DNA from 2 places in the Faecalibacterium sp. AF10-46 genome. Region 1 is predicted to be linked to the other one. Evidence: predicted binding sites of a transcription regulator. Region 1 holds the regulator's gene; the other holds the start of a gene.
The links. The regulator HrcA, encoded in region 1, represses chaperone genes, less so after heat shock. The targets are predictions, from matches to a motif close to TGTTAGCACTCNNNNNNNNNGAGTGCTAACA.
Positions count from the first base shown of each region.

Region 2: a site for HrcA is predicted at 2,518-2,548, ahead of DWV57_RS02435 (co-chaperone GroES). Genes of this name have one in related genera too.

Region 1 is NZ_QVGY01000002.1:118,258-133,247, forward strand. Features, by position in the region: gene DWV57_RS03785 (DUF3048 domain-containing protein) at 1-1,074, opposite strand, end outside; tRNA gene DWV57_RS03790 (tRNA-Lys) at 1,427-1,502, shown strand; gene DWV57_RS03795 (glycerol-3-phosphate responsive antiterminator) at 2,194-2,757, opposite strand; gene glpK (glycerol kinase GlpK) at 2,985-4,478, opposite strand; gene DWV57_RS03805 (DUF1667 domain-containing protein) at 4,515-4,868, opposite strand; gene DWV57_RS03810 (FAD-dependent oxidoreductase) at 4,865-6,124, opposite strand; gene DWV57_RS03815 (NAD(P)/FAD-dependent oxidoreductase) at 6,117-7,562, opposite strand; gene DWV57_RS03820 (aminoacetone oxidase family FAD-binding enzyme) at 7,741-9,042, opposite strand; gene DWV57_RS03825 (stage V sporulation T C-terminal domain-containing protein) at 9,270-9,812, shown strand; gene hrcA (heat-inducible transcriptional repressor HrcA) at 10,000-11,073, shown strand; gene DWV57_RS03835 (nucleotide exchange factor GrpE) at 11,070-11,699, shown strand; gene dnaK (molecular chaperone DnaK) at 11,801-13,630, shown strand; gene dnaJ (molecular chaperone DnaJ) at 13,789-14,967, shown strand.
Region 2 is NZ_QVGY01000001.1:479,454-494,443, reverse strand. Features, by position in the region: gene DWV57_RS02445 (helicase-related protein) at 1-152, opposite strand, end outside; gene groL (chaperonin GroEL) at 457-2,100, opposite strand; gene DWV57_RS02435 (co-chaperone GroES) at 2,153-2,440, opposite strand; gene DWV57_RS02430 (YegS/Rv2252/BmrU family lipid kinase) at 2,694-3,689, opposite strand; gene DWV57_RS02425 (hypothetical protein) at 3,822-5,597, opposite strand; gene DWV57_RS02420 (ATP-dependent Clp protease ATP-binding subunit) at 5,803-8,103, opposite strand; gene DWV57_RS02415 (TIGR03905 family TSCPD domain-containing protein) at 8,243-8,506, opposite strand; gene DWV57_RS02410 (PHP domain-containing protein) at 8,598-9,455, opposite strand; gene DWV57_RS02405 (hydratase) at 9,520-11,796, opposite strand; tRNA gene DWV57_RS02400 (tRNA-Leu) at 12,071-12,154, shown strand; gene DWV57_RS02395 (nicotinate phosphoribosyltransferase) at 12,205-13,722, opposite strand; gene DWV57_RS02390 (IMP dehydrogenase) at 13,947-14,990, opposite strand, start outside.

The DNA of each region.
Region 1 (14,990 bases):
GCCGCGGCTGAAATAATAGGCATCGCCGCCGGAGATGTAGCTTACCTGCTGCACATCGCCGGAGTCGCCGGAATAGCGCTCGATGGGAGCAAAGCAGACCAGCAGGTTGTCAAAGCTCAGCTGCTTTGCGTTCAGCTCGTCCACGGTGTTTTCAAACTTGCCGGAGATGCGGCTGTACATCTGCATTTTATAGGTGCGGGCCTGTGGATCGTAGCGGAAGCTGGTCTTGTAGTGGTCCGAGTGGGTGATGCTGACCGTCTTGCCGGATGCTGCACCCTGCATGGCGTTCTCCTCGCCGGTGCGGTAGTCCGCAAAGCGGAAGAAGGTGGTGTCGTAATCGTATTTCAGGCCGATGCCCGCGTTGGAAGCGGCCTGCCGGATCTCCTTGCCGGAGGTGAACTCGGTGTGTTCATAGGCCACATCCCGGCCCCGGCTGTCGCGGTGAGCCACATGCGGATGGGTGGGAGTATTAAAGTAGCTCTTGCCGCCGATGTTCAGGCCGGAGTAGTTGTATACACCGATGAACTTGGTGCAGGCGGCGCTCTCACCATCGTGGTAGTACAGCGCCTGATAGGGCATCAGCAGCTGCAGGAACTGGTCGCGGCCAGAGCGCAGCGGGCCGATCTCCGGGATGGAGCCGGCATCGTGGAACACCGCGCAGAAGCGGGTGATGCCGCCCTCCACCTTGCACTCGATCAGCAGATCGGCAGAGGAAAGGCCGCGCTGCGGACGGGCGTTCTGACGAGAGGTGTTGGAGATGTTGTTCACCATCACGCCCACGATGCGGCCATTGCTGCGCTTGGCCTCACCGGTCAGCGGGTCGGCATCGTACGCCGGCAGTGCGGCAAGACTGGCAGCGGGCTGCTCGCCTGCTGCCAGCGAGGAAGCCGCCATGGCCTCCGAGGATGCAGCAGAAGAAGCTGCGCCGGAAGAACTGATGCCCAGTGTCTGCTGGAGCCAGCTGGAAAAATTGCTGCCCAGAATGGCACTGCCGGAAGCACTGCAGCTGGAAAGCGCCAGCGAAGCGGCAGCGGCACCGGTCAGGCGAAGAACAGTACGGCGAGTGATCTTCATAGGAAAAACCTCCTGCAAAAAACGTATCGGCGCGGCCCGGCAGAATGCCAAAGCCGGGAAAAAGTTTGCGGGTGCAGCGCGGCGGGGCGCACACTGCCGGGCAGTAAAACGCAGCGCACTGCAGACGGATTTGATTTGATTGTAACGATTCTTGCCGGGTTTGTAAAGAGGAAGTTATCGGGATGAAGCCCCTTCCGCTGCCGACACCGGAGCATCTTCGATCTGCTGCGCGGATGAAAAGCAGAAGCCCACACCGATGCAGGAGCTTTTTGCGCCTTTTTGCCCGGGAACCCTTGCAATTTTGCGCAAGTTGTGGTAATATTATTCGGCAGTATGTTCACTGCGGAAATATGCGCTCGTAGCTCAGCCGGTAGAGCATCTGACTTTTAATCAGAGGGCCAGGGATTCGAGTTCCCTCGAGCGCACCAAAAGGACGATAAATCGTTGAGATAAACGGTTTGTCGTCTTTTTTGTTTTATACGGGCTTTTGGGGCTTGTACCTATGATTTTTTCAAAAATTTCAGAGGTCAGAGGTACAAAAATGAAGAAGATTCAGAAGAATGCAGCCCGGTTTGATAATCTAAAGCAAGATTTTTTGGACGATAAGAAGTATTCTGGCACGGCAGAAGCCACGTTGAACGGCTATCGGTATGATATTACACGGTTTTTGAAGTTTCTGTCAGATGAACAGTCAGCCGTGAATCGATGCAAGTAGATAGAACGATTGATCGATTTGTGCTATACTTATCAATAAGAAATGGATTATCTTGCAGAGGTGCGTATCTGGATCAGGAAAAAGACTACTTATCTGGTTCGACAAAAGCAACCTATCAGAACAAAGCGTATCTGAGCAAAAACGATCCCAATTTACATAACACACCAAAAGATGCAATCGTTTTTGACGCAGCGGTCAATGCGGTGGTGGCCCCCTGTTTTGCCCGCGGAAAATACCGGCAGATTTTGAATGAAGCAAAGTATTATCAGGCAATTGAAAGCATCTACGATGACTTTACTGCGGCAGTAGAACGCTCTGCGGCGCAGGATACAGTTTATGTTCAACAAATAAAACACCAGGATACTATTATGCTTTTCGTACTTCAGCTGGGATCTTGTTCTGGCTCAGATATCCCACAGGGAGGGCGCAGAGGTGGAAACTGCGGCGGCACCTGCGCGCATGGCGGCCATGACGTCGGCTTTGTCCCGCAGCAGGCCGCCTGCAATGACAGGCACCTGTGTGCGGGCGCTGATCTCGACGATGACCCGGGGCATGATGCCGGGAAGGATCTCGACAAAATCCGGCTTGCCCTGCTCCAGCTGGCCGGACAGGCTGGTCAGCGAGAGGGAATCCAGGATGAATGCCCGCTGGACGGTCAGCAGGCCGCGGTGGCGCGCCCGGCGGATCAGGGTCGGGCGGGTGGAGATGATGCCGTCCGGGTGGCATAGGGCGTTGAGGGAGTCCACCGCGATCTCCCGCGACGAAAGGCCGTCCACAAGGTCGATGTGAACCACGGCCAGTTTTCCGGCATCATGTATGCGGTGCACAAGCCCGTCTACGGTGAGCAGGGTGCTCGCCAGCAGAAAAACGGCGCTGCAGGGCGAAGCCAGCGCAGCAGTCAGGGCTTCGTCCGTTTTCACGGCGGCGATCACCGGTTCGTCCAGCAGGGTTTCAGCAAGAGGATGCATTGGGTAAGACTCCTTTTTTATCAATTACTTGATTTATATTATTCTACAAAAAAGCCGCCATGTAAATAAGTTACACGGCGGCTGTAATGTAAAATCTAGGTTTTATCAGAATGTGGTTGCAATCAGCTCACCGCCGCCCAGAATGGTAGTGGTATTGGAACAGCTGACCATGACGATAAACAATTAAAAATATTTTGTGCGCGAACTATAAAGTCAGACGAAAATCATCAATGCTCTGCCCAGTCGCAGCTGCGGCCCACAGCCTTGTGCCAGCCGGCCAGCAGGCGGGTGCGCTCGGCCTCTTCCATCTGCGGGGCAAAGGTCATATTGCAGTGCCACAGGCTGCGGATCTCGTCCCGGTCCTTCCATACGCCGGTGGCAAGGCCCGCCAGATAGGCTGCGCCCAGAGCGGTCGTCTCCCGGATGGCCGGGCGCAGCACGGTCTTGTTCAGGATGTCGGCCTGGAACTGCATCAGGAACTGGTCGCGGGATGCACCGCCATCCACCTTCAGCGAGGTGATGGGCACGCCGGTGTCCTTTTCCATAGCAGCCACGAGGTCTGCGCTCTGGTAGGCAATGGACTCCTCTGCCGCGCGGATGATGTGGTTCTGGGTGGTGCCGCGGGTGATGCCAACAATGGCACCGCGGGCGTACATATCCCAGTACGGTGCACCCAGACCAGTAAAGGCCGGCACGATGTAAATGCCGCCGTTATCCGGCACCTTCTGGGCATAGTATTCCGCATCGCGGCTCTCCTGGATCATGCGCAGGCCGTCGCGCACCCACTGGATGACGGCACCGCCTACAAAGACGCTGCCCTCCAGCGCGTACTCCACCCTGCCGTTCAGGCTGATGGCGATGGTAGAGATCAGGCCGTTCCGGCTGCGGCAGATTGTGTCGCCGGTGTTCATCAGCAAAAAGCAGCCGGTGCCGTAGGTGTTCTTGGCCTCGCCCTTGCCAAAGCAGCTCTGCCCGAACAGCGCAGCCTGCTGGTCACCGGCAATGCCGGCCACCGGGATCTGCACACCGCACAGGTCGGTGGTGCCGTAGACCTCGCTGGAATCCGTCACGCGGGGCAGGATGCAGCGCGGGATATCCAGCGCCTTGAGCAGGGTGTCGTCCCAGTCCAGCGTGCGGATGTTATACAGCATGGTGCGGCTGGCGTTGGTGCGGTCGGTGACATGCACTCTGCCGCCGGTCAGCTTCCAGACCAGCCATGTGTCCACAGTGCCGAACAGGATCTCCCCTGCTTCGGCGCGCTCCCGCGCACCGGGCACATTGTCCAGGATCCACTTGATCTTCGTTGCGGAGAAATAGGCATCGGGCATCAGGCCGGTGTTCTCCCGGATGTAGTCTGCCATGCCGGGCTGCTGCAGCAGTTCATCCACCAGCGGAGCCGTGCGGCGGCACTGCCAGACGATGGCATTGTAGATGGGGCGGCCGGTGGCCTTTTCCCACAGGATGGTGGTCTCCCGCTGGTTGGTGATGCCAATGGCGGCGATATCGTGGACATCGACGCCGCTCTGGGCCACCACCTCGTTCATGACTCCATACTGGGTGGACCAGATCTCCATGGGGTTGTGCTCCACCCAGCCCTGCTGCGGATAGATCTGCTCAAACTCGCGCTGCTGCACCGCAATGATATTCTGCTCATTGTCGAACAGGATGGCACGGCTGCTGGTGGTTCCCTGATCCAGCGCCAGAACATATTTTGTACTCATGCTTTTGCTCCCTCCGTATCGTTTCAGGAGTGTGTATCACAGATTTCGCGTTGCCACAACGTCCACGCCGGTGCCGCACACATCTGCCAGCACCACCTGTCCGGTGCGGACGGGGGCGTGTAGGGTGACGCGATCCAGCGCAGCCATGACCTCGGTCATCTTCTCTTTGGGCACGGCCTGCGCAGTTTTTACCGGGCAGCGCGGGTACAGCCCACCCTCTACCCGCACGGTGCTGGTGAGGATGCGGGTGGGATGGGTCAGCTCTTCCCTGCCGTAGGCGGCACCGTTGGGGCAGGCGTTTCCAGTTACATTATAATCATTTTCCGGGTCTACCTGCAAGTGGCAGCCGCAGGGACAGCAGATGCAAATAACTTCTTTGATGCTGCTCATTCTGCAATAACCTCCTCTACCGCAACGGTCAGCGGGCCGTCTGCTTTTTCCAGCAGGACTTTGGGCAGTGCGATGTGCTCCATCTCGCCGGGAGCCATGCGCTGGCGCTTGAACCGGGCCAGCTGCCTGCCGCCGCAGGTCACGGTGATCTGGCTGGGGCCGTAGTTCTGCCGCACGCGGAAGGAAATGTTCACGCTCCTGTCCACATCAGCGGGGCGCACCCGCTGCGGCACGGTGTAGCCCACGCCATTGCCCGGAACAAGGTCAAGCACAACCGTATCGGCGGCTTCGCCCTTCAAAACATAGGCCGCCGCAGAAGCACCGGCAAGGTCGCTTTCGCCCGAAACGAAGTCCACCAGATCATGTACGTGCACCACATTGCCGCAGGCGAACACACCGGGGATGCCGGTCTCCATATTCTCGTAGACCACTGCGCCCTTGGTGTGAGGGTCCATGGGGATGCCCGCCTGCCGGGTCAGCTCATTTTCCGGGATCAGGCCGACGCTGAGCAGGATGGTGTCCACATCAAATTCCATCTCGGTGCCCGGGATGGGGCGGCGGTTTTCGTCCACCTTGGCAACGATGGCCTTTTCTACGCGGGCCTTGCCCTGAATATCCACGATGGTGTGGGACAGATACAGAGGGATGTCGAAGTCCTGCAGGCACTGCACGATGTTGCGGGTCAGGCCGCCGGAATACGGCATGACCTCCACGCAGGCCAGTACTTTGGCACCTTCCAGCGTCATGCGGCGGGCCATGATCAGGCCGATGTCGCCGCTGCCGAGGATGAGCACCCGCCTGCCTACCAGATAGCCCTCCATGTTGACATAGCGCTGGGCAGCACCGGCGGTGTAGATACCGGCAGGGCGGCTGCCCGGAATGCCAATGGCACCGCGGGTGCGTTCCCGGCACCCCATGCAGAGGATGATGCTTCTGGCTTCCAAAATCTGATAGCCCTTTTCCCGGCTGACGCAGTGGATCTTTTTGTCCGGGGTGACGTCCAGCACCATCGTGCCCAGCTCCACCCGGACACCAGTGGAGCGCAGCAGTTCAATGCAGCGGCCTGCGTATTCCGGGCCGGTGAGCTGCTCGCCAAAGCGGTGCAGGCCGAAGCCGTTGTGGATGCACTGGTTCAGGATGCCGCCCAGCTCGTTGTCGCGCTCTAAGATAAGGATATCGCGCAGACCATGCTGCCATGCGCTGTAAGCTGCGGCAAGGCCTGCAGGGCCGCCGCCGACGATGACCAGATCAATCATGGTGCTCTCCCTCCTGCTTGGTTTCGCACAGTAAGACGTTGGTGCCGGCCTTATCCTGCAGCACGTCCAGCGGACTGATGCCCAGCGTTTTGCTGATCAGTTCCAGCACGCGCGGCCCGCAAAAGCCGCCCTGACAGCGGCCCATACCGGCACCGCAGCGGCGCTTGACACCGTCAATGGTGGCGGCGGGAATCTCTTCGTGCAGAGCGTCCAGAATTTCGCCCTCGGTGATCGTCTCACAGCGGCAGATCACGCGGCCATAGGCGGGTTCCTTTGCAATGAGCCGGGCTTTTTCTTCGGGCGGAAGCTCCTTGAAGCGCACCCGGGTGCGGCCATCCCTGTAATCCGCCTTGGGGGCGGGCAGATCGCCGTGAGCTTCCAGAATTTTGACGGCTTCTCTGGCAACGGCCGGTGCACTGGAAAGGCCGGGCGATTTCATGCCCGCCAGATCGATGAAGCCGGGTGCGCCTTCCGCTTCGCCGATAACGAAGTCGCCCGTGTCCACATTGGCACGGACGCCCGCAAAGTTGCGGATGGACTCGCTGAAGCGGATGTTCGGCACGCTGCGGCGCGCGGCCGCGCTGACGAAGGCCAGCCCGGCGGCGGTGCAGGCGGTATCGTCCCCTTCCACGGGGTCGGCGTTCGGGCCGACGATCAGGTTGCCGTGGACGGTGGGGGCCACCAGAACGCCTTTGCCGTTTTCGTTGGGGCACTGGAAGATGACGTGGTGCACACGGCTGCCCTCGGATTTATCCAGCAGGTAGTATTCGCCCCGGGTGGGCTGGATGGTAAATTTGTGGGGTGCGGCCATATCGTGCACGGCCTGCGCCGAGATGCCTGCCGCATTGATGATATAGCGCGTTTCCACAATTCCGGAGGGGGTGGTCAGCGCCCAGCCGACGGCGGTTTTTTCGATGTGGGTCACAGGGCAGCTGCGGTGCAGCTCCACGCCGTTGCGCACAGCCACTTCTGCCATTGCCAGCGCAAACTCCCACGGGCTGACGATGGCGGCGCTGGGCGCATACAGCGCGCCAACGACAGTGGGGGCCAGATTCGGTTCCATGGCAAGCGTTTCCTCTGCGGAAAGCAGCCGGATGCCCGGCACGCCGTTGGCGATGCCGTTCTCATACAGTTTCTGCAGGTGGGGCAGCTCTTCCGGGCTGAGGGCCAGCACCAGACTGCCGCACTGCAGGTACGGCACATCCAGCCGGGCGCAGATCTCCTTGGCCAGTGCGGACCCCTCCACGTTGAGCCGCGCCATCCGGGTGCCCGGTTCGGGGTCGTAGCCAGCGTGCAGAATGGCACTGTTGGCCTTGGTGGTGCAGTCTGCCACGTCATTTTCAGCCTCGAAAATGGCGGTCTGCAGCGGGTAATGGGACAGCTCATAGGCGGCTGCCGCACCAATGACACCGCAGCCGATAATTGCTACATCCAGCATAAAAACCTCCTGATCGCTCCGTTTGCCGAATAAAAGAAAAAGAGCAGGACAAACAAAAGGGCCTTTCGACTCTCCCCTTGCTTGTTCTGCTCGATTCTCTGAACAAACTTTTATTGTCTTTATGATAATGCGATCTGCACAAGATGTCAAGCGTTTGTTGAAAATTTAAAGCTCATTTTTACCTGTGCGGCTTTTTTCTGCTCTTTGCGGGCGCGGAGGCTTTTGGCAGAGCACGGCCTGCTGCAGCATGGCCTGCAGCGCTGCGCCCGGCCACAAGGCCGGAGCCGAACGCCCAGTGCAGGTTAAAACCGCCGCAGCTGCCTGCGCAGTCCAGCGTTTCGCCCACAAAGTAAAGGCCCGGACAGCCCTTGAACTGGAAGTGCTGATCCACCTCCCGCAGGGCCAGCCCGCCGCCGGTGGTTTGGGCCTGCTTCCAGCTGCAGGGGGTCAGCCCTTCAAAGCGCCAGTGCTTGGCGGTGTGGGCCAGCTTCTGCCACTGTGCGGCGGTGAGCACGGCAGGCGCGTCGCTGTCCTGCAGCCCGGCGGCAGACCACACAGTGCGGCCCAGCTTCTGGTTCAGCAGGCCCAGCCAGAAGTCAGCGGCGCTGCCCCCTGCCGTCTGGGCGGCGTGGGCCGCAAACAGGCTGGCAAGTGCGGTTTCATCCACTGCCGGGAAGAGGTCCAGCTCCACAGCAGGAGCCTTGGGGCCGCGGCCCGGGGCCAGCAGGCCGGACAGCTGCATGATGCAGATGCCGGAAAGGCCGTAATCGGTGAACTGTACCTCGCCGTTCTCGCAGGCAAGCACACGGGCACCGTCCAGCAGGGATGCTGCTGCCTTGGCACGGATGCCAGCCAGCGCTTTACTGGGCTTTGCGCACTGCAGGGCGGTCAGGCAGGGGTACAGCGGCTCCACCCTGCCGCCGCACTGGGCGGCGAACCGGGTGCCAAAGCCGTCGGTGCCGAACTGCGGCCCTGCCTCGCCGCCCATGGCGCAGATGACGGCATCGGCGCGCAGGGTCTCGGTGCTGCCCTCTGCCGTCTCGAACTGCACGGCGTAGCCGCTGCGGCTCTGGCTCAGGGTGCGCACGGTGCAGCCGGTGCGCAGCTGCACATGGTGCTGCGCAAGGTGGTGCTCCAGCAGGGCCAGCACGTCCGCCGCCTGATTGGAGTACGGATACACCCGGCCCGCCTCGTCGGTGCGGGTATAAAGCCCCAGCGCACGGAACCAGCGCAGCGGGTCGGCGGTATTTACGGCATCCAGCAGCGGACGAAGTGCTGCCGGGTCGGCAGTGAAATACAGCTCCGGTGCAATGCCGGTGTTATCCAGATTGCAACGGCCATTGCCGGTGGCAAGCAGCTTTTTGCCCGGCTTCGGGTTGCGCTCCAGCACAATGACCTGTGCAGCGGGGGCACTTTGTGCCGCCGCCAGCGCGGCTGCAAGACCGGCGGCACCGCCGCCCAGAATGAGGATGTTCGGCATCCGGACACCTGCCTTTCTCAGTAGAATTTTAGGATCTGTCTTCATAAGCGGGGTGCTGTGCTTATGAAAACGGCTTTTTGTATCATTGTAGCAGAACCCTGCCGGAAACGCAACGAAGAGGCAGCTTTCCGTGCAGGTCTTTTTGCGCGGAGGCAGCAGGTATAAATGGCCCGGCCTGACAGATACTAGTGCTGCAGGCATTTTTAAGGAAACGGAGGAGCAAAAACATGAAAGCAACAGGAATCGTGCGCCGCATCGACGAGCTGGGCCGGGTGGTGATCCCCAAGGAGATCCGCCGCACCCAGCGCATCCGCCGCGGCGACCCGCTGGAGATCTTCACCACGGGCGACGGCGAGGTGATCTTTAAAAAGTATTCGCCCATTGGCGAGATGAACGCAGTAGCGGCCCAGTATACCGAGGTGCTCAGCAAAAGCTTTGCGCTGACCGCACTGGTGGCCGACCGTGACCGCATCCTTACGGTCAGCGGCTCCGGCCGACGGGAGCTGGCCGACCGCAGCATCAGCCAGCCGCTGGAAAAGCTGATAGACGGCCGCAGGCTGTACCAGAGCGAGGGCATTGCCGAAAAGTGCATCCTGCCCTGCGAGGGCTCGCCCCGAGCAGTGCTGTGCGCCGCACCCATCATTGCGGCGGGCGATGTGACCGGCGTGGTGGCCCTGCTGACCGAAGACCGCACGGCCACGCCGGATGCCGCCCAGCTCAAGGCCGTGAATGTGGCAGCGGCATTTCTGGCAAGGCAGATGGAAGAGTAAAGAACATGCCAGAGCGCTTTCCTTATAATAAGGAGGGCGCTTTCTTCGTTTATGACAGAATTATGAATCTTTTAAAACATTTTTCCAAGGGGCTTGACAGCACCGGAAAATTGGCTATAATGGTCTTAGCACTCAGGAACAAGGAGTGCTAAACAAACAAAGCAAACGCAAAAAGGAGGCAGGCGCTATGACGATGGATGCACGCAAGCAGCGAGTCTTGCAGGCGATCGTGGCGCTGTATGGTCTCGAAGGCGAGCCCGTTGGCAGCAGCGTGCTGGCAAACTACTTTGACATGGCAGTTTCCAGCGCAACGCTTCGCAATGAGATGGCGGCGCTGACAAAGCTGGGCCTGCTGGAGCAGCCCCACACCAGCGCGGGCCGTGTGCCCAGTGCCAAGGGCTACCGTTACTACCTTGATAATCTGCTTGCCGACGATCAGCCGCTGGACCGTGTGACCCGCGCCCGTGTGGATGCGGTGTTCGCAAGCCTCGACCATGAGCCGGAAAAGCTGGCCGCAGGTGCCGCCAGGGCGCTGGCCGCCATCAGCGGCTGCACCGCAGCCGTCAGCACCCCATGTGCCGAAGACCTGTGCATCGCCCACTATGAAGTGGTTCAGGTGGGCCGCAGCGCAGCGGCTGTGCTGGCCGTTACCACGGCCGGTTACGTCCGTACCCGTGTGGCACGGGTGCGCGCCGGTCTTTCCCGCGAGAATGCGGCAGCACTTGCCGCACTGCTGAACCGCAACCTTACCTTTGTAGCGCCGGTGGATCTTTCCACCCGGCTGCTGGCAGAGCTGTGCAGCCAGATCGACCCGGAGCTGGTGCCCGTCATCAGCGCGGCGGCTGCCATCCTGCAGGATTCCGTCAAGCCCCACGTATTTCTGGGCGGCGAGCAGTACCTGCTGGACTGGCCCCAGCTGGACGGCAAGGTGGGCGACATCCTCACACTGCTGAACGACGAGGAGCAGGCCGCTGGCCTGATCGCACCTCCGGCAGAACGCAGTGAGAGCGTGCTGCTGGGCGAGGATCTGGAACCGCAGATCCCGGGCCTGTGCATCGTGAGCGATCGGTATCTGGTGGGCGGAGGCCTGTGGGGCTCCATTGCATTGATCGGCCCCACCCGGATGCCCTTCCAGAAACTGATGCCGCTGCTGCATTACTTTGCAGACCAGCTGGGCGAGGGCATGAGCGGCAAACGAAAAGACACCCCGCAGGCTGCCGTACCGCGGCGGACTGTGATCTATAAGGAGGATCTGGAATGAGCGAAGAAGCAAAAAAGACGGCTCCGGCTCAGGAAGCGGAGCAGCCCGAAACGGCTCCCGAGGAAAAGGCCCAGCAGGCAGCACCCGAACAGGAACCTGCTGCTGAAGCTGCCGACCCGAAGGATGACAAGAAGAAGGATGGCGGCTGGTTCAACAAGAAGGCCCGCGAGCTGGAAGCCGTAAAGGCAAAGCTGGATGCTGCCGAAGCCAACGCCGCACAGGCCAAAGACCAGCTGCTGCGCATGGCAGCGGAGTACGAGAACTACCGCAAGCGCTCCACCCGCGAAGCCGACCAGAAGTTCAACGATGGCATTTCCTTTGCGGTGAACCAGATCATTCCCATTCTGGACACGCTGGAGATGGCGGCCAACGCCCCCACCACCGACGAGAACTACAAAAAGGGCGTGACCATGACGCTGGACAAGGCCGCCAAGGCGCTGGATGCCCTCCATGTGGAGGAGATCGAAGCGCTGGGCAAGCCCTTTGACCCCAACTTCATGAACGCAGTGCAGCAGATCCCCGCCCCGGATGGACAGGAGAGCGGCACCGTGATCACCGTCTACCAGAAGGGCTACAAGCTGGGCGATAAGATCGTCCGCCATGCGACCGTTGTAGTGGCCGAATAACAAAGCAGAAACCCGAAAGGGTTTTGAATATAACATCCGCTTACAAACATTTGAGCATCACATAAACAATAAGATTTGTTCTTTCGAGAGGAGTTTTCATTATGAGTAAGATCATTGGCATCGACCTTGGTACTACCAACAGCTGCGTGGCTGTCATGGAGGGCGGCGAGCCCGTTGTTATCGCAAACTCTGAGGGTGCACGCACCACCCCGTCTGTGGTGGGCTTCACCAAGACCGGCGACCGTCTGGTGGGTCAGGTGGCAAAGCGTCAGGCCATCACCAACCCTGAGAACACCGTTGCTTCCATCAAGCGCTTCATGGGCACCGACCACAAGGTGACCCTGAACGGCAAGGAGTACACTCCCCAGCAGGTCAGCGCTATGATCCTGCAGAAGCTGAAGGCTGATGCCGAGGCTTATCTGGGCGAGCCTGTTACCGAGGCTGTCATTACCGTTCCTGCATACTTCAACGACAGCCAGCGTCAGGCTACCAAGGACGCAGGCACCATTGCAGGCCTGAACGTCAAGCGTATCATCAACGAGCCTACTGCCGCTTCTCTGGCATACGGCATCGATAAGGAAGAAGACCAGAAGATCATGGTCTACGATCTGGGCGGCGGCACCTTCGATGTCTCTATCATCGAGATGGGCGACGGCGTTACCGAAGTTCTGGCCACCAACGGTGATACCCATCTGGGCGGCGATGACTTCGATGAGCGCATCATCAACTGGATGGCAGATGCCTTCCAGACCGAGAACGGCATCGACCTGCGCAAGGACAAGATGGCTGCGCAGCGTCTGAAGGAAGCTGCCGAGAAGGCAAAGATCGAGCTGTCCAGCGCAATGAGCAGCCAGATCAACCTGCCCTTCATCACTGCCGATGCTACCGGCCCCAAGCACTTGGATATGACCCTGACCCGCGCAAAGTTCAACGAGCTGACCGCTGATCTGGTCGATCGCACCATGGGCCCCGTCCGCAAGGCTCTGCAGGATGCAGGTCTGCGTCCCTCTGACCTGAAGAAGGTCCTGATGGTCGGCGGTTCCACCCGTATCCCCGCTGTCTACGATGCAGTCAAGAAGGAACTGAACTGCGAGCCCTTCAAGGGCATCAACCCCGATGAGTGCGTGGCTGTGGGCGCTGCTATTCAGGGCGGCGTGCTGCAGGGCGATGTCAAGGGCCTGCTGCTGCTGGATGTCACCCCGCTGAGCCTGGGCATTGAAACTCTGGGCGGCGTGTGCACCAAGATCATCGACCGCAATACCACCATCCCCACCCACAAGAGTCAGGTGTTCTCCACCGCTGCAGACAACCAGCCCTCTGTTGAGGTCAACGTTCTGCAGGGCGAGCGTGAGTTCGCACGCGACAACAAGAGCCTGGGTGTCTTCCATCTGGACGGCATCGCTCCGGCTCCCCGTGGTGTGCCTCAGATCGAAGTTACCTTCGATATCGATGCAAACGGCATCGTGAAGGTCAGCGCAAAGGATCTGGGCACCGGCAAGGAGCAGAACATCACCATTACCGCTTCCACCAACATGTCCAAGGAGGACATCGACAAGGCTGTGAAGGAAGCTGAGCAGTTTGCTGCCGACGATAAGAAGAAGCGTGAAGAGGTCGATATCCGCAACGGTGCCGACCAGATGGTGTTCCAGACCGAGAAGATGCTGAAGGAGAACGGCGACAAGCTGCCCGCCGACGTGAAGAGCGAGGCCGAGAGCAAGCTGGCCGACCTGAAGACCGCTGTTCAGTCCGGCAACGTGGACGACATCAAGGCAAAGCAGGAAGCTCTGAGCCAGGTGTTCGAGAAGATGTATCAGGCAGCCGCTGCCGCACAGCAGGCCGCCGGTGCACAGCCCGGCCCCGATGCAGGTGCAAACAACCAGCAGAAGCCGGGTGATGACGGCGTTGTGGATGCCGACTTCAAGGAAGTCTGATAAAAAACACAGCAGTGTGTGCCCGGCCAAACCGGCGGACGCACGCGTGGAATAGCAAAAGCCGCTCCGGTTTTGCCGGAGCGGCTCTTGCTGGTTATAGAGCGAGGAACCAACCGGGGCGTTTCCCGGATCAAACGTTCCCGGAGAGGTGAGTGGATATGGCACAGGAAAAGCGTGATTACTACGAAGTGCTGGGGGTATCCAAGACTGCGACCGATGCCGAGATCAAAAAGGCATACCGCAAACTTGCAATGAAATACCACCCGGACTATAACCCCGGCGATAAGGACGCCGAGGAAAAGTTCAAGGAAGTAAACGAAGCAAACGAGGTGCTTTCGGACCCGAAAAAGCGCCAGCTGTACGACCAGTACGGTTTTGCAGGCGTTGACCCTGCCTATGCAGCACAGAACGGCGGCGGCCCCGGTGCGGGCGGCTTTGGCGGTTTTGGCGGCGACGGCGTGGATCTGGGCGACATCTTCGGCGATATCTTTGGCGGCGGCTTCGGCGGCTTTGGCGGTTCGTCCCGTCGGGCCAATCCCAACGCCCCACGCAAGGGTCAGGACATTCGCGTGCGCATCACTCTGAGCTTTGACGAGGCCGTGCATGGCTGCAAGAAGAACATCACCATCACCCGCCAGCAGGAGTGCACCGAGTGCCACGGCAGCGGCTGTGCCGCCGGTTCCAGCCCCGAGACCTGCCCGGACTGCGGCGGCCGCGGCTTCGTGATCCGTCAGCAGCGCACCCCCTTTGGCGTGATGCAGACCCAGCAGCCCTGCTCCCGCTGTGGCGGCAAGGGCAGGCTGGTCAAGAATCCCTGCAAGGTCTGCCATGGCAGCGGCAAGGTGGCTGCTAAAAAGACGCTGGAGGTGTCCATCCCCATGGGCATCGACGACGACCAGAGCTTTGCACTGCGCGGCATGGGCGATGCCGGTGCAAACGGCGGTCCTGCCGGTGATGTGATCGTCATGGTCACCGTGCGCCCCAGCGAGGTGTTCCAGCGCGACGGCTACGATGTGTGGGTCACCGTGCCCATCACCTTCAGTCAGGCTGTGCTGGGCGACACCGTGCAGGTGCCCTCCATTGACGGCAAGGTGGAGTACACCGTGCCCGAGGGCACCCAGAGCGGCACCACCTTCCGCCTGCGCGGCAAGGGCATCCAGTACCTGAATGGCCGCGGCCGCGGTGATATGTACGTCAAGTGCGAGGTGGAGATCCCCAAGAAGCTGAACAAGACCCAGCGGGAGGCCCTGAAGAAGTTCGAAGGCACCCTGAAAGAAGAAAACTACGAAAAGCGCAAGGGCTTCTTCAAAAAGCTGAAGGACATGTTCAACAGCTGAGACGGAAAACCGCATAACATAAA
Region 2 (14,990 bases), on a different contig from region 1:
TCAAACTCATCTATGGTTTCCAGCTGCTTCTTCAGCTCTTTATAGGCATACATCGAAAAGCAGGCTGCCGCAATAGACACCCTGCTGCCTTTTTTGATTTCCACCCGCAGATCATCTCGAACGGTATTGGTGATGTTATCCAGAATTTTCATATCATCCACCGGTTTTATGCTTATCCGTATTCTTTTATAGTCTTGACTATGAAGGCGCTCTTACAAAAATCTATTTCTATTATACCACCCACTTTTTCCCCTGTAAACGAAAAAGCTGACGGTGTGTAGTGTGCAGCATCCATCAGCTTTTCGTGATACAAAAATCGGCACCCGCTTTTCAGCGAGTGCCGATTTTGTTACCCTATAGTGCGCTTTGATTTTTGGCGTAAGTGGCGTAAGTTTGGCGTAAATCCGCTTTTGCGCGCTCCAAAAATCAAGGATTCATGCGGTTTTTAGGCAGTTATTAGTACATGCCGCCCATACCGCCCATGTCACCGCCTGCAGCAGCGGGTGCAGCAGGGGGTTCCGGCAGGTCAGCGACCAGGCTTTCGGTGGTCAGCACCATCTCAGCGACGGAGGCTGCGTTCTCCAGAGCGGAACGGGTGACCTTGGTGGGGTCAACAATGCCAGCGGCGATCATATCGTCCACAAAGACCTCGTTCTGAGCATCAAAGCCGTAGTTGGGCTTGTTGGCAGAGATGATCTTGTCGATGATGACACTGCCTTCCAGACCGGCATTCTTCGCGATCTGGCGCAGAGGAGCTTCCAGAGCCTTCAGCACGATCTTAGCGCCGGTGCGCTCGTCGCCTTCCAGCGTGTCGCACAGCTCGCGCACAGCGGGGATCGCATTGATAGGAGCAGTGCCGCCGCCAGCAACAACACCTTCCTGAACAGCAGCCTTGGTTGCGTTCAGAGCATCCTCGATGCGCAGCTTCTTGTCCTTCATCTCAACTTCGGTAGCAGCGCCGACCTTGATGACGGCCACGCCGCCAGCCAGCTTTGCCAGACGCTCCTGCAGCTTTTCACGGTCGAAATCGCTGGTAGCGGCCTCGATCTGGCTGCGGATCTGAGCGATGCGGGCTGCGATGGCATCCTTATCGCCTGCACCGCCAACGATGGTGGTGTTCTCCTTGGAGACCTTCACCTGACGGGCATGGCCCAGCATCTGGACGGTAGCATCCTTCAGCTCATAGCCCAGATCGGAGGAGATCACGGTGCCGCCGGTCAGGGTTGCGATATCCTGCAGCATTTCCTTGCGGCGGTCGCCAAAGCCGGGAGCCTTGACAGCGCAGACGTTCAGGGTGCCGCGCAGGCGGTTGACGATCAGAGTGGACAGAGCCTCGCCCTCAATGTCCTCAGCCACGATCAGCAGTTTCAGACCGTTCTGCATCACCTGCTCCAGCAGAGGGACCAGATCCTGAATCACGCTGATCTTCTTATCGGTGATCAGGATAGCGGCGTTGTCCAGGTCAGCCACCATCTTGTCGGTATCGGTGACCATATACGGGGTGAGGTAGCCGCGGTCGAACTGCATGCCTTCCACGATCTCGTTGTAGGTCTCAGCGGTGGTCTTGTTCTCCTCAATGGTGATAACGCCATCGGAGGTGACCTTCTCCATAGCCTCGGCGATCAGACGGCCGATCTCGGGGTCGCCTGCAGAAATAGTGCCGACGCGGGCGATATCGTTGCTGTCCTTCACCTTCTGGCTGTGAGCCTTGATGGTCTCAACAGCCTTGGCAACAGCCTTGCTCATGCCGCGGCGGATATCCATGGGGTTTGCACCGGCGGTGACATTCTTCATGCCCTCGGTGACCATGGCCTGTGCCAGAACGGTTGCGGTGGTGGTGCCGTCGCCTGCTGCGTCGTTGGTCTTGGTAGCGACTTCACGCACCAGCTGTGCGCCCATGTTCTCGAACTCATCCTTCAGCTCGATCTCCTTGGCAATGGTCACGCCATCGTTGGTGATGACCGGTGCACCGAACTTTTTGCTCAGCACCACATTGCGGCCCTTGGGGCCCAGGGTGATCTTAACGGTGTTTGCCAGGGTATCGATACCGGCACACAGTGCCTTGCGGGCATCCTCGCCCTGCTTGATCTGCTTAGCCATAATCAAATCGCTCCTTTAAAGCTCAATTTTCAAATATCAGAGGGGAAACTGCTCAGTCCTCAACGACTGCCAGGATATCGCCCTGACGGACGATGGTGCACTCTTCGCCGTCCACCTTGACCTCGGTACCGGAGTACTTGCTGGTGAGGACCTTGTCGCCGACCTTCACAGTCATCTTGACTTCCTTGCCGTCCACAACGCCGCCGGGGCCGACAGCGATGACCTCAGCCACCTGGGGCTTTTCCTTAGCACTGCCGGTCAGGATCAGACCGCCCTTGGTGGTCTCCTCAACCTCAACAGCCTTAATGACAACACGGTCTGCAAGAGGAATAATCTTCATAGTTCTTGCCCTCCTATAGTAAAAATATAATTTAAAACTTTGCTGTGTCCAAAGGGCCTCGTGCCGGCTCTTTGGTTCTTTAGCACTCCATTTCTCTGAGTGCTAAGTGTATTGTACTCATCTTGACCCGAAAAATCAAGACCTTTTTTGCTTCTTTTTGTTAAGAATTTATGACAGATGAAAAAATCAGCCGTACAGCGAAAAAGAGACAGCTTTCTTCTTGGACAAAAAAGCTGTCTCTTCTTCTGGTTTTTCATGTTCGGTCTGCACTCTGTGCCGTCCTCTGCGCTGCAAAGCGCTCAAAAGCAGGCTTTGGCAGAAGGATGCGCCCTGCCAGCGGCTGTACCTGTACAGTGATCTGTTCCTTGGGTGCGCATTCACCGTCTGCCGTGGCAACGATCGGCCCGCGGCCATCCGCAGCGCGCAGGCTCACCTGCTTTGCGCGGCGGTAAATGAAGTACGGCTCTGCAGCCCTGACGAGCTGACCGTTCTGGAAGTGCTTGCCGCTCTTGTACATTCCCAGCAGCTTTGCAATGGTCACGCGGCTCACCTTGCGGATGATATATACATCCAGCCAACCATCGTCGGGCTGTGCTTCCGGCGCTGCATAGAAACCGCCGCCATAGGTGCGGCCATTGCAGATGGCACACATCAGGCAGTCCACATCCAGCGTTTCACCATCGATGGTGTACTCCACCCTGCGGCCGATGTGTCCGCACAGCTGTTCCACAATGGAAAGCACATAGGCCATCTCGCCGCCGCACAGCGGGATGCGCCGGAACTTCGGGATGCCGTAGGCAACCTGCGCATCCAGACCGGCAGCGCAGATGGTGGCCGAAAGGCCAAGGCTGGTCTGCATCAGATCGATGCTCACCGGCCCACCGGCCAGCTGGGCATCCAGATCCAGAAACTCTTCCTTTGTACCAAAGGTGCGCAGAAAATCGTTGCCGCTGCCAAAGGGCAGACAGCCCACGGCTGCATTTGCATAGCCATAGATCCCGGTGAGCGCTTCGTTGAAGGTACCGTCGCCGCCGGCAGTGAAGACCCGCAGTTCTTCCCCGCTCTGCCGGGCCTGCTGCGCAGCGGCATTGGCCAGCTCCCGGGCATGACCGGCGTGATTTGTGACCTGAATGGCATATTCTTCCGGCGCAAGCCCTGCACGCGCGGCGGCAGCATTGATCTGCTGCGGCAGCGTACGGGTGCAATCGGCCTTACCGGCAGTTGGGTTCAAAAGAAACAATGTGCGCATGGACTTCCTCCTGCAATTCTGTTGCTTCTATGATAACAGAAAACCAAAAGGATGCAAGAGCCAATCTCACAATGTCCCTGCCCCGTACGCACAAAAAAGGAGCGGATGTCTCCGCTCCCTTCGGGGGGATGTTTACTGTTTGGGGAATGCCTTATTCCATGTCTGGATGACCTTGAATTTCGGGGTCCATCTGTCGGGATCGAAATCCGCATCCAAATAGCCCTGCTCCACGCACCACTGTGCAGCTTTGGCTGTTTCGGGGTCCGTCATATTGGCAAAGGCAGAAGCATTTTCCGGTTCCGGAAAACCCGCCGTCTGCCAGACCAGTTTTGCCAGCTGGGCCTGATTTTGGGGGATCGCCGCGCCCTCGGGCAGAAGATCCTGCAGCATCAGTTCCGTGATGATGGTGTAGCCGCCAAAGACAGCAGCACCCGCAACAGCTGCTGCCACAAGAGCCCCTGCGGCATCGGAGCTGTCGCCGCCCGCACTGGAATCATCCGGGATGGGGTCCGAGATGTCAGGGATGATGGTCAGGCTCTCGTTCAGGCTTACGGCGGCATTTTCATAAGCAGGCGTTTCTTCCAGTTCTTCGCCGTCCAGCACCACAGTGTATCCCGCGCCTTCGGCCTGCTTATAGGTCAGTTTCAGTTCCAGAGGAGAGTTCCCGGTATTATTTTTCAGTCTCAGCGTACCGGCGCAATCCACATTCAGGTCTGTTCTCCTCTCCTGGGAATCAATATCGATGCTTACATTGTTTGCACCGGAAATATGGACGGAATTTCCCAGTTTACCTTTGACCTTGATGTTCGGATTTTCGTTGCCTTTGAAATCCACCGGAATCTCAAGATCGCCCTTAAGATCGACCGTGTATGTCTTGCTTGCAGAGTCATAGGAAACGGTCATGTTTGACATGCCAGCCGGATCCTGCGGAGTATTATCCGGGGTAAGCAAACCGCTATGGGTGTAATATTCCCAGAACACCGTCGGTTCGCTGCCGGTGTAAAGTTCCCAATTTGCCGTCACTTCCACCGCATGGTCTGGCATGGTAAAGAAAAAGGCCGTTTTTGTCGGGTCACCGATAGTTTCTACGTCAGCCGGAAAAAGCCAACGGTTGAATTTCAAGCCCTTTTCTGGCCGGGAGGTTTTCACCCATACAGTTTCACCTTTGTAAAAGGTCGTGTTATTCTCAGAGTCCTCGAGTTTTCCTCCATGCACTGTTACCGGGTAGGCAGGTGCTTTCCGGACGCTGATATAAGCTTCCGAAGGCTCCCAACTGCACGATACGTAATGATGACCGATACGGCTTTTAAACTGTTCCGTTTCTCTGTTGCTGCCGACATAAATCGCCTTTTCGCCACTACTAGAAGAAACGCAGACCGATATCCAATCACCGATCGCCTTGCCACCCTCACCCGTTGCGATCAGGGTCAGATCACCGCTGATATCGTCAATATCTGCTTGATCTGCCACCATGGTTTCACCGGTTATGGTCACGTTGTGTGCACCGGCCACGGTCAGGTTTCCGCCGACAGCTGCACCGCTTGCTGTTTCCATCACTACATCAACATCGCCCGCAGCGGTGGGGACATTGATCATCAGATTGCCGGCAACTGCCTGCAGGATCGTCAGGGTGCTGACATCCGTGCCGCCTGTAAACCGAATCCGGATATTATCGACCACGGTACTGTTGACAAGCACCCTCTGGCCGTTGACGGTGATACCGGTATCTCGCCCTTCGTCTTCCTCGCTCAAAGCGGCAGTACCGTTCGTCAAACTTACCATATCTGCCACAGCGGCATTGCCCGTTCCGTCCGGGGCCGCAGCCAATGTTGGCAGTGTCACCGACAGTATCATGGCCGAGGCCACAACTGCCGCCGAAGCGCGCTGGATAAGCTTGTGCAGTTTCATACAGTTTTCTCCTTTTTATTCCGTTTTATTTACGGGGGGGGGTATGCTTTGAGGGAAGTATACCATATTTTTGCAAAAAGTAGAACAAAACCTGCGTGAATCGCGCCAAAAGCTGCGTGAATCGCTTCCGCCCGCCCCCTGCAGACAAAAAAATACCGCCCCGGGTCTTGTAACTCAGGGCGGTCCTTTTTGAGCTTCCGATGCTTTAAAGTGTTGCGGTTTCGTCCTCCCGCAGGACGATAGCACCATCCGCCGAGCAGTCCGCTGTCCAGTGCTGGCCCACGCAGGCCGTGCCGGATGCGATCTGATCCGCAAGTGCCTGCTCCACTGCCCTGTCCACTGCGCGGCGCAGTTCTCTGGCCCCGTAGGCAGAGCGGGCCTTTGCTGCCAGCGCCTGCCCTACCCGCGGTGTGTGATGCAGCTGGTAGCCGCTGCGGGCGGCACGCTGCTCCAGCTGGCACAGCATTTTTTCGGCAATGGCGCACAGGCTGTCGTCGGCCAGCGGACGGAATACGATCATCTCGTCCAGACGGCCTGCCAGCTCTGGCCGAAACCACTTTTTTGCCTCCTCAATGGCCTGCGCAGACTGCTTTTCAAACACGGCTTCGCTGCCCGCCGCAAAGCCCAGCGGCGTGCTCTGACCCGCCAAAAAACGTGCGCCGAGGTTTGAGGTGAGCAGTACGATGGTGTTGCGGAAATCCGCCTTGCGGCCCATGGCATCGGTCAGCTGGCCATCTTCCAGTATCTGCAAAAGGATGTTTTGAATGTCCGGGTGTGCCTTTTCGATCTCGTCAAACAGCACCACACTGTAAGGGCGGCGGCGCACTGCTTCGGTCAGCTGTCCGCCCTCGTCATGGCCCAGATAGCCCGGCGGCGCACCCAGCAGCCGGGCAGCGGTGTGCTGCTCCTGATACTCCGACATATCAAATTTGAGCAGGGCTTTTTCGCTGCCGAACCAGCTGACCGCCAGCGCCCGGGCAAGAGCCGTTTTGCCCACTCCCGTGGGGCCAAGAAACAGCATGGCACCCATGGGCCGGCCCGGCTCGCCAAGACCGGTGCGGCTGCGCCGGATGGCACCTGCCACTGCAGCCACAGCCCGGCTCTGGCCCACGATCTCGGCGTTGAGACGTTCTTCCAGCTTGTCCAGTCGTTCCCGCTCCTGCTCACCTACCCGCTCCACCGGCACACCGCTGGCCTGCGCCACCACATGGGCGATATCGTCCGGCATCAGCGTGGGCTTTGACTGCTTTGCCTGCTCGGCCCGGATGCGTGCCGCCGCACAGGCTTCGTCCACAAGGTCGATGGCCTTATCCGGCAGAAAGCGCCCCGGCAGATACCGCACCGAAAGCTCCACCGCAGCCTGCAGCGCTTCCGGCGGAAGGCAGACATTGTGGTAGTGCTCATAGCGCGGCGCAAGCCCGTTGAGGATATCCAGCGCCTGCGCAGGCGTAGGCTCCTCTACCTGCACCTTGCCGAAACGGCGTTCCAGTGCGGCATCCTTCTGGATGTGGGTGCGGAACTCTTCGGTAGTGGTGGCACCGATAATTTGTATCTCGCCCCGGGCCAGCACCGGTTTTAAGATGCTGGCTGCATCGATGGCACCCTCCGCTGCACCGGCACCCACGATGGTGTGGAACTCATCTACGAACAGGATAGAGTTGCCGTCCCGCACCAGCTCTTCCAGCAGGTTCTTGAACCGCTCCTCAAAGTCACCGCGGTATTTGGTGCCCGCCACAAGGCTGGCCATATCCAGTGCCAGCAGACGGCGACCCTTGAGCGCACGGGGCACACGATCCGTGGCAATGCGCTGGGCCAGTCCTTCGGCAAGGGCGGTCTTGCCCACGCCCGGCTCCCCCACAAGGCAGGGGTTGTTCTTCTGACGGCGGCATAAGATCTCCACCATGCGGTCCAGCTCTGCTTCCCGGCAGAACACCGGGTCCAGTTCCCGTTCCGCAGCACGGCGGGTCAGATCCCGGCAGTACTTATCACTGGCGCGGCTGCCGCGCGGCGCACTGACCGTGGCCCGCGTCTGATACGGCAGTACGAACTGCCCGGACAGCTGGCGGCATTCCCGCACGGCATCTGTGAGCTGCACGCCCATGGATGCCAGCAGGATGCCTGCTGTGCAGCCGTCATCCTCCAGCATGGCGCAGAGCAGATGCTCCGGCTCGGCCCGGTTCAGGTGCGCGTTCTGTGCCCCGATGATGGCGTAATCCATGGTGCGCTTGAGGTCCGGCGCAAGAGCGTAGCGATCCAGATGCAAAGCCGGTGCGCGGCGGCTCTCGGCCAGCTGACGGCGCACCTCCGGTTCCCGGATCTGCTTGCCCTCCAGAAACCGTGCTGCCGCCCCGTGATCCTGCTGCAGGATCGCCAGCAGCAGGTGGCCGGTATCGGCTTTTTCGCAGCCAAGGTTCCCGGCAAGCTCCACCGCACTGCGCAGCAGCTGATCCGACTCGTGCGAAAAGCCCTTGTACCCGCCAAAGCCAAGTTTTTCCCAAATACTCATTTGCCCGCTCCTTGCTGATGAAATTCGTTTTCACAAGAAGTATAGCCCCGAAGCACAGAAAAAAAACATCTCTTTCTGTCGGGATGGGAAAACAAAAAGGAGATACCCGCAGGCATCTCCCCTTCGCTGTTTGATTTTTTCAGTCCATTTCGGCCAGAGCCTTTTTCAGGTTCTTGGCGATCTGATCCGGGCAGCTGGTATTGCGGAAACCGCAGAGCGTGCCCTCCATGCGGTCGATCACATCTTCGGCCTTCATGCCCTTGACCAGACGGCAGATGCCCTTCAGGTTGCCGTTGCAGCCGCCAATGACCTCCATGGACGCAATGGTGTGGTCATCGTTCAGCACAAAGTTGGTCTGCTTGGAACAGGTGCCGCTGTTCGGGAAGCTGAATTCCTTGCTCATAGTTCAAAATCCTCTCTTTTTGACAGAAATCCCGACGAAGATCGTCTGCTTCTATTATAGAGCAGCGTGCCGGAATGTCAATGTGACCGGGTCACACATCAATACCGCGGCGCTTGTGGGCCAGCTCCAGAATGCGGGCCACCTGATCGTCTGCCGTGGTACAGGTACCCACCGGGTGCGGCACCTTGTGGTTTGCACCGTGGAAGTCCGTACCGCCGGTATGGATCAGCCCATACTGCTCACACAGAGCAGCACACTCGGCCCTGTCCTCCGGGCTGTTGCGGGGGTGCTCCACCTCAATGCCATCGATGATGCCCTCTTTGGCAAGCTGACGCACCAGCGGCATGCTCTTGTAAACGGTCGGGTGTGCAAACACCAGCACCGCACTGGCAGCTTTCGCCGTGGCGATCACTTCCTGCACCGAGGGATATTTTACCTGATGCAGCACCACACCGCGCGGCTCCCAGCCAAAGAGATAACTGTACAGCTTGCCGTACACAGCATCGCACAGCCCCAGCTGGTGCAGCGCTTCCATAATGCCGCTTTTGAACAGCACACCGCTGTCCTTTGCATATTCCAGCGCCTGTTCCGTGCGGAACTGCGGGTACAGCGCTTCGATCTCCTTTGCGCTTTGCAGGCCGCACTCGTTGCGGCGCTGTCGCAGGATGTCGCAGTGCTCCTTCAGATCCCGGCTTTCCGGGTCCGGGAAATAGCACAGCAGGTGCACGCGATGCTTATGCTCATGGTCATAGCCGGTCAGCTCGGTGGCCGGAAGCAGGCGCACGCCGTCCTGCACAGGGTGCTCATAGCAGTAGTTTACGCTGAGCAGGGTGTCGTGGTCGGAAATGGCCATGGTGTCCAGCCCCGCCCGCGCCGCCATGAGCGGCAGGCGGTGGATGGGCACAGAGCCATCGGAACAGGTGGAATGGTTGTGAAGATCGCCGGGCATGGAAAATGAACCTCCCAAGAAAGCCAGAGAAAGGCTTCCCCCAAAGAGGAAGCCTTCTATCATATCAGTGCTTATAGAAATTGATCAGGCAGCCGTCGGCCAGGATCTTGCGCTCGTCGGCGGTCAGCGGGGCCATGTACAGGCTGAACTCTTTTGCGGTGTCGCCCAGCACATAGGCCTTGATGTCCTGCAGGTCGCCCTTGAGGGCCTCGCGGACATTCGGGATAAAGACATAGTCGCCCAGACCGAAGGGCGTTGCGCCCACCAGCTGCAACGGCAGCATGCCCCAGTTGATCAGGTTGGAGCGGTAGCGCTTGGTGGCGTACTCGGTAACGATGTTGGCACCGGCCCCCAGCACACGCTGGCAGCTGGCCGCCTGCTCACGGGCAGAACCATCGCCGGGCTTGACGGCAAAGATGGTGGATGCGATCTGCACATCGTTCCAAGTCAGGTTTTCGCAGCCGGGCACCTTGTGCAGCTGGGCCAGCACCTCGGCGCTGCCCTCGCCTGCACGGCGGGCCTTTTCTTCGGCCTGCACGGCCTTGGCACGGCCCACATACTCCGGGTCCTTGCGGCTGAGGGTGAACTCGGCCAGGCCCAGAGGATTGGAACGGTAAGACGAAGTCTCACCGGAGGGGATCAGCTCATCGGTGGTGGTGACAGGGTCGGTGATGTAAGATGCCACCTTCAGCAGCAGGTTATCGCCCAGCGGTGCAATTTCGGGCCAGTCCTTGATGTTGGGGCCAAGCTTGAGCAGGGCATCGTAATCGCCCTTGCCAAAGCCCTGATACACGCGGGTATCGTAGCTGGAAGGATCGTACTGATACTCCGGCACGGTGGGATCATAGTCGATATCGGTAGCCGGGGTCAGAATGCCGCCGTTGGCCGTGGTGGCCGCAATGCTGCGGGCATCCATCAGTGCCACACCGGAAAGCTGGCCGTTGCCGGGCTTGGAGCCTTCGCGGCTGGGGAAGTTGCGGGTGGTATGGCGGATAGACAGCGCGCCGTTGGCGGGCACGTCGCCTGCGCCGAAGCAGGGGCCGCAGAACGCAGTGCGGACGGTGGCACCGCTGGCCATCAGGTCGTGGATGACTCCGGTGCGCACCAGTTCCATCATGATGGGCTGGCTGCCGGGATACACGCTCAGGGCGTAGTCACCGCAGCCGCCGGTGTGGCCCTTGAGGATGGAGGCAGCTTCATAAATGCTGTCGTACAGACCGCCTGCGCAGCCTGCGATCACGCCCTGATCCACACGCAGTTTACCGTTCTCGATCTTGCTGCACAGGTCAAGGCTGACATCCTTGCGGCCGATCAGCTTCTGCACATCCTGCTCGCAGGCATGGAGAATATCCTCAAGGTTTGCGTTCAGCTCTTCAATGGTAAATGCATTGGAGGGATGCATGGGCAGTGCGATCATGGGGCGGATGGCAGAAAGGTCTACCTCTACCACACCGTCGTAATAAGCAAGGTCGGCCGGAGCCAGCTTCTTATAGTCGGCGGCACGGCCATGCACTGCAAGGAATTTCTGCGTCGTTTCGTCTGTTTCCCAGATGGAGGACAGGCAGGTGGTCTCGGTGGTCATGGCATCGATGGCGTTGCGGGTATCCTGACGCAGGGACGCAACGCCGGGGCCGACAAACTCCATCACCTTGTTCTTGACGTATCCGCTCTTGAACAGCTTGCCCACCAGCGCAATGGCCACATCGTGCGGGCCGCAGCCTGCAGGCAGAGAGCCGGTGAGATAAATTGCAACAACACCCGGACGGGCCACATCGTAGGTGCGGCCCAGCAGCTGCTTTGCCAGCTCGCCGCCGCCCTCACCAATGGCCATGGTGCCCAGAGCACCGTAGCGGGTGTGGGAGTCCGAGCCAAGGATCATCTTGCCGCAGCCCGCAAACTTTTCGCGCATGTACTGGTGGATGACCGCCAGATGCGGGGGCACAAAAATGCCGCCGTATTTTTTGGCGGCGGACAGGCCGAAGCGGTGGTCGTCCTCATTGATGGTGCCGCCCACGGCGCAAAGGCTGTTGTGGCAGTTGGTGAGCACATACGGAATGGGGAATTTCTCCAGACCGGACGCACGGGCCGTCTGGATGATGCCCACAAAGGTGATGTCATGGCTGGCCATGGCATCGAACTTGATCTTCAGGTTTTCGGCATCGCCGCTGGTGTTGTGGGCCTGCAGAATGCTGTAGGCCATGGTGCCGGTCTTTGCGTTCTCGATGGCTGCGGCATCAAAGCCCTTTGCTGCCAGTGCGGCGCTTGCTTCGCCGTCTGCAGGCACCCATTCACCGCGGGCATAGTATGCGCCGCCGGTGCTGCACTTGATCATATCCAACATCTCGATTCGCCTCTCTTTTTGTATTTCCCGCCCGCCCTATCTTGCGGGCACTGCCCCAGCAGAGCGGTACGCTGCCCGCTCTGCCCTCTTCTGCCGCGCTGCCAAAGCACGCGGCTACGGCCCGGAAAACCGTATCTGAAGGTTATTATACCATGAAACCACGGAAAGAAAAAGCACTTTTTACAAATGAATCGTGAACGGAGGATGAAGAGACGGGCTCCGTGCTTTTTCTTGACAAAGAAGCCATTCTATTGTATTATTATTAGCGTTGTATGCCGCTGTGGTGAAATTGGCAGACACGAGGGACTTAAAATCCCTTTCTGGAGACAGAGTACGGGTTCGACCCCCGTCGGCGGCATAAAAAGACCCCCCAAGCTTACGCTTGAGGGGCTTTTTATTTTGCTTATTTTACACCTTGCCGCCGTGCAGCTCTGCATACATCTTGGAACGGCACTCGGCCACAGCCGGGGTCATGTTCACATAGTGCTTATGCGGGCACTCCAGACGCAGCTCGCTCTCCCAGGTCTCCTCGGTGAGCTGCTTTGCAATGTAGGCCTTCTTCTCTGCGATCGAAGGCAGCTCAATGGCCAGCTGACCCTTCAGCACATGCGGCACCAGCAGCTTTTTGACCTTGGTGGGGGTAATGGTGACGGTGCGCTCGATGGCATCGGAGTCCAGATTGACCATCGTGACGGGCTTGCCCGCTTCGATGACTTCATCATCCATGGCGATCAGGTCACACTGGGCCTGACCATTTTCATCGTAGAGGCGCCACGGCATCTTCTTGCCCGGAATGATGGCCTTGCTGGCGGAATCCGAGCACTTCATCTTGGGAGTGTAGCTGCCGTCCGGCTGCTTGACCGCCACCAGCTTGTACACCCCGCCGAACACGGGGTCGGAAGCAGAGGTGATCAGGTTTTCGCCCACGCCGTAGGAGTCAAAATGAGCGTGCTCATACAGCTCCATGTTGGCGATCTTCTTTTCGTCCAGACCATTGGAAGCCACCAGCTTGATGTAAGGCTTACCGGCCGCATCCAGTGCCTTGCGCAGGCGCTTGGAGCCGCGGGCCAGGTCGCCGGAGTCGATACGGGCGCTCTTGACGCGGCGGTTCGGGTCGTTGGGGTATTTTTCGATGAGGTAATCGTCCAGTTTAATGAGGTTGGGCAGACCGCTCTCCATGATATTATAGGTGTCCAGCAGCAGACTGACCGAATCCGGGTAGGTATCGGCAAAGGCTTTGAAGGCATCAAACTCCGTGGGGAAGAACTCGATGAAGCTGTGCGCTACGGTGCCCACCGCCTTGACCTCCGCGCCGAACTTCATCTCTGCCAAACAGTTGGCAGTGCCCACGCAGCCGCCCAGAACAGCAGCATATGCACCATCGTTGCCAGCGCTTTCGCCCTGCGCACGGCGGGTGCCGAATTCCATCACGCTGCGGGGCGTGTGGGTGTTCAGGCCGGTGACGCGGGTAGCCTTGGTGGCGATCAGACTGTGGAAGTTCATGGTCTGCAGCAGGTAGGTCTCGATCAGAATTGCGCCCACGAGGTCGCACTCGATGCGCACCATCTGCACATGCGGGTATGCCACCGTGCCCTCGGGCAGAGCGTACATGTCGCCCTTCCACTGATAGGTGCGCAGATACTCGCAGAATTCCTCACTCATGCCCTTGGTGCGCAGCCACCAGATATCCTGTGCATTGAAGTGGTAGTTCAGCAGGAAGCGGGTCAGCTTGCGCTGGCCGGCGCTGATGGAGTAGCCCTGAGCATCCGGGTTCTTGCGGAAGAACATATCAAACACCAGCGTGGTGTCCTTGAATCCGTGCAGGAACAGGCAGTTTGCCATTGTAAATTCATAAAAATCCACGACCATTGCGGGGTTGTCGTAGTCCTCATCTGGAATATAAGGCACAACCTTGATTTCGTCCATGAATAGTATCCTCTCTTCTTTACACCCGGCAAAGGCTCCTTGCTGTCCCCTGCCGTTCTGACCTGTGGGAAGGTTTGCGCGCCTGCCTGTCTTGACAGTGCGTTTCTATCATGATATCACCAAACGCAGAGCGGTGCAAGCATTTTTGGAAAATCCCGGTCGATTTCCGGTAAGAAAAAGCCGCCCATGCACAAACAGCACAGGCGGCTTTCAGAACAAACGTGTTAGCCGTTGATGATATTGGGGGTAGCATTCTTCAGCACAACGTCGTGGCTGCCGCCCTCAACGATGGAGGTAGAGGAAACCACGGTCAGCTTTGCTTTCTGCTGCAGCTCCGGGATGGACAGAGCACCGCAGTTGCACATGGTGCTCTTGACCTTGTACAGAGTGGTCTGCACACCGTCAGCCAGAGGACCGGCATAGGGCACGTAGCTGTCCACGCCTTCCTCAAAACTCAGCTTGCTGGAACCGCCCAGATCGTAGCGCTGCCAGTTGCGGGCACGGTTGGAGCCTTCGCCCCAGTACTCCTTCATATACTGGCCGTTGATGCGCACCTTATTCGTGGGGCTTTCGTCAAAGCGGGCAAAGTAGCGGCCCAGCATCACAAAATCCGCACCCATGGCCAGTGCCAGCGTGATGTGGTAATCGTGGACGATGCCGCCGTCGGAGCAGATGGGCACGTAGATGCCGGTTTCCTTATAGTACTCATCGCGGGCCTTTGCCACCTCGATGACAGCGGTAGCCTGACCACGGCCGATGCCCTTGGTCTCGCGGGTGATGCAGATAGAACCGCCGCCAATGCCGATCTTCACGAAGTCTGCACCAGCCTCGGCCAGGAAGCGGAAGCCCTCGGCATCCACAACGTTGCCTGCGCCCACCTTGACGGTATCGCCGTAGTGCTCACGGATCCAGCCGATGGTGCGGCTCTGCCACTCGGAGTAACCCTCGGAAGAGTCGATGCACAGCACATCCACACCGGCATCCACCAGTGCGGGCACGCGCTCAGCGTAATCGCGGGTGTTGATGCCAGCACCCACCACATAGCTCTTGTTCTTATCCAGCAGTTCGTTGGCGTTCTTCTTGTGGGAATCGTAGTCCTTACGGAACACCATATACTTCAGGTTGCCCTCGGCATCCACCAGAGGCAGGGTGTTGATCTTGTTATCCCAGATGATGTTGTTGCAGTCGTGCAGGGAGGTGTTCTCCGGTGCAGTGACCAGCTTTTCAATGGGAGTCATGAAGGTGGTGACAGAGGCATCATCCGGAGT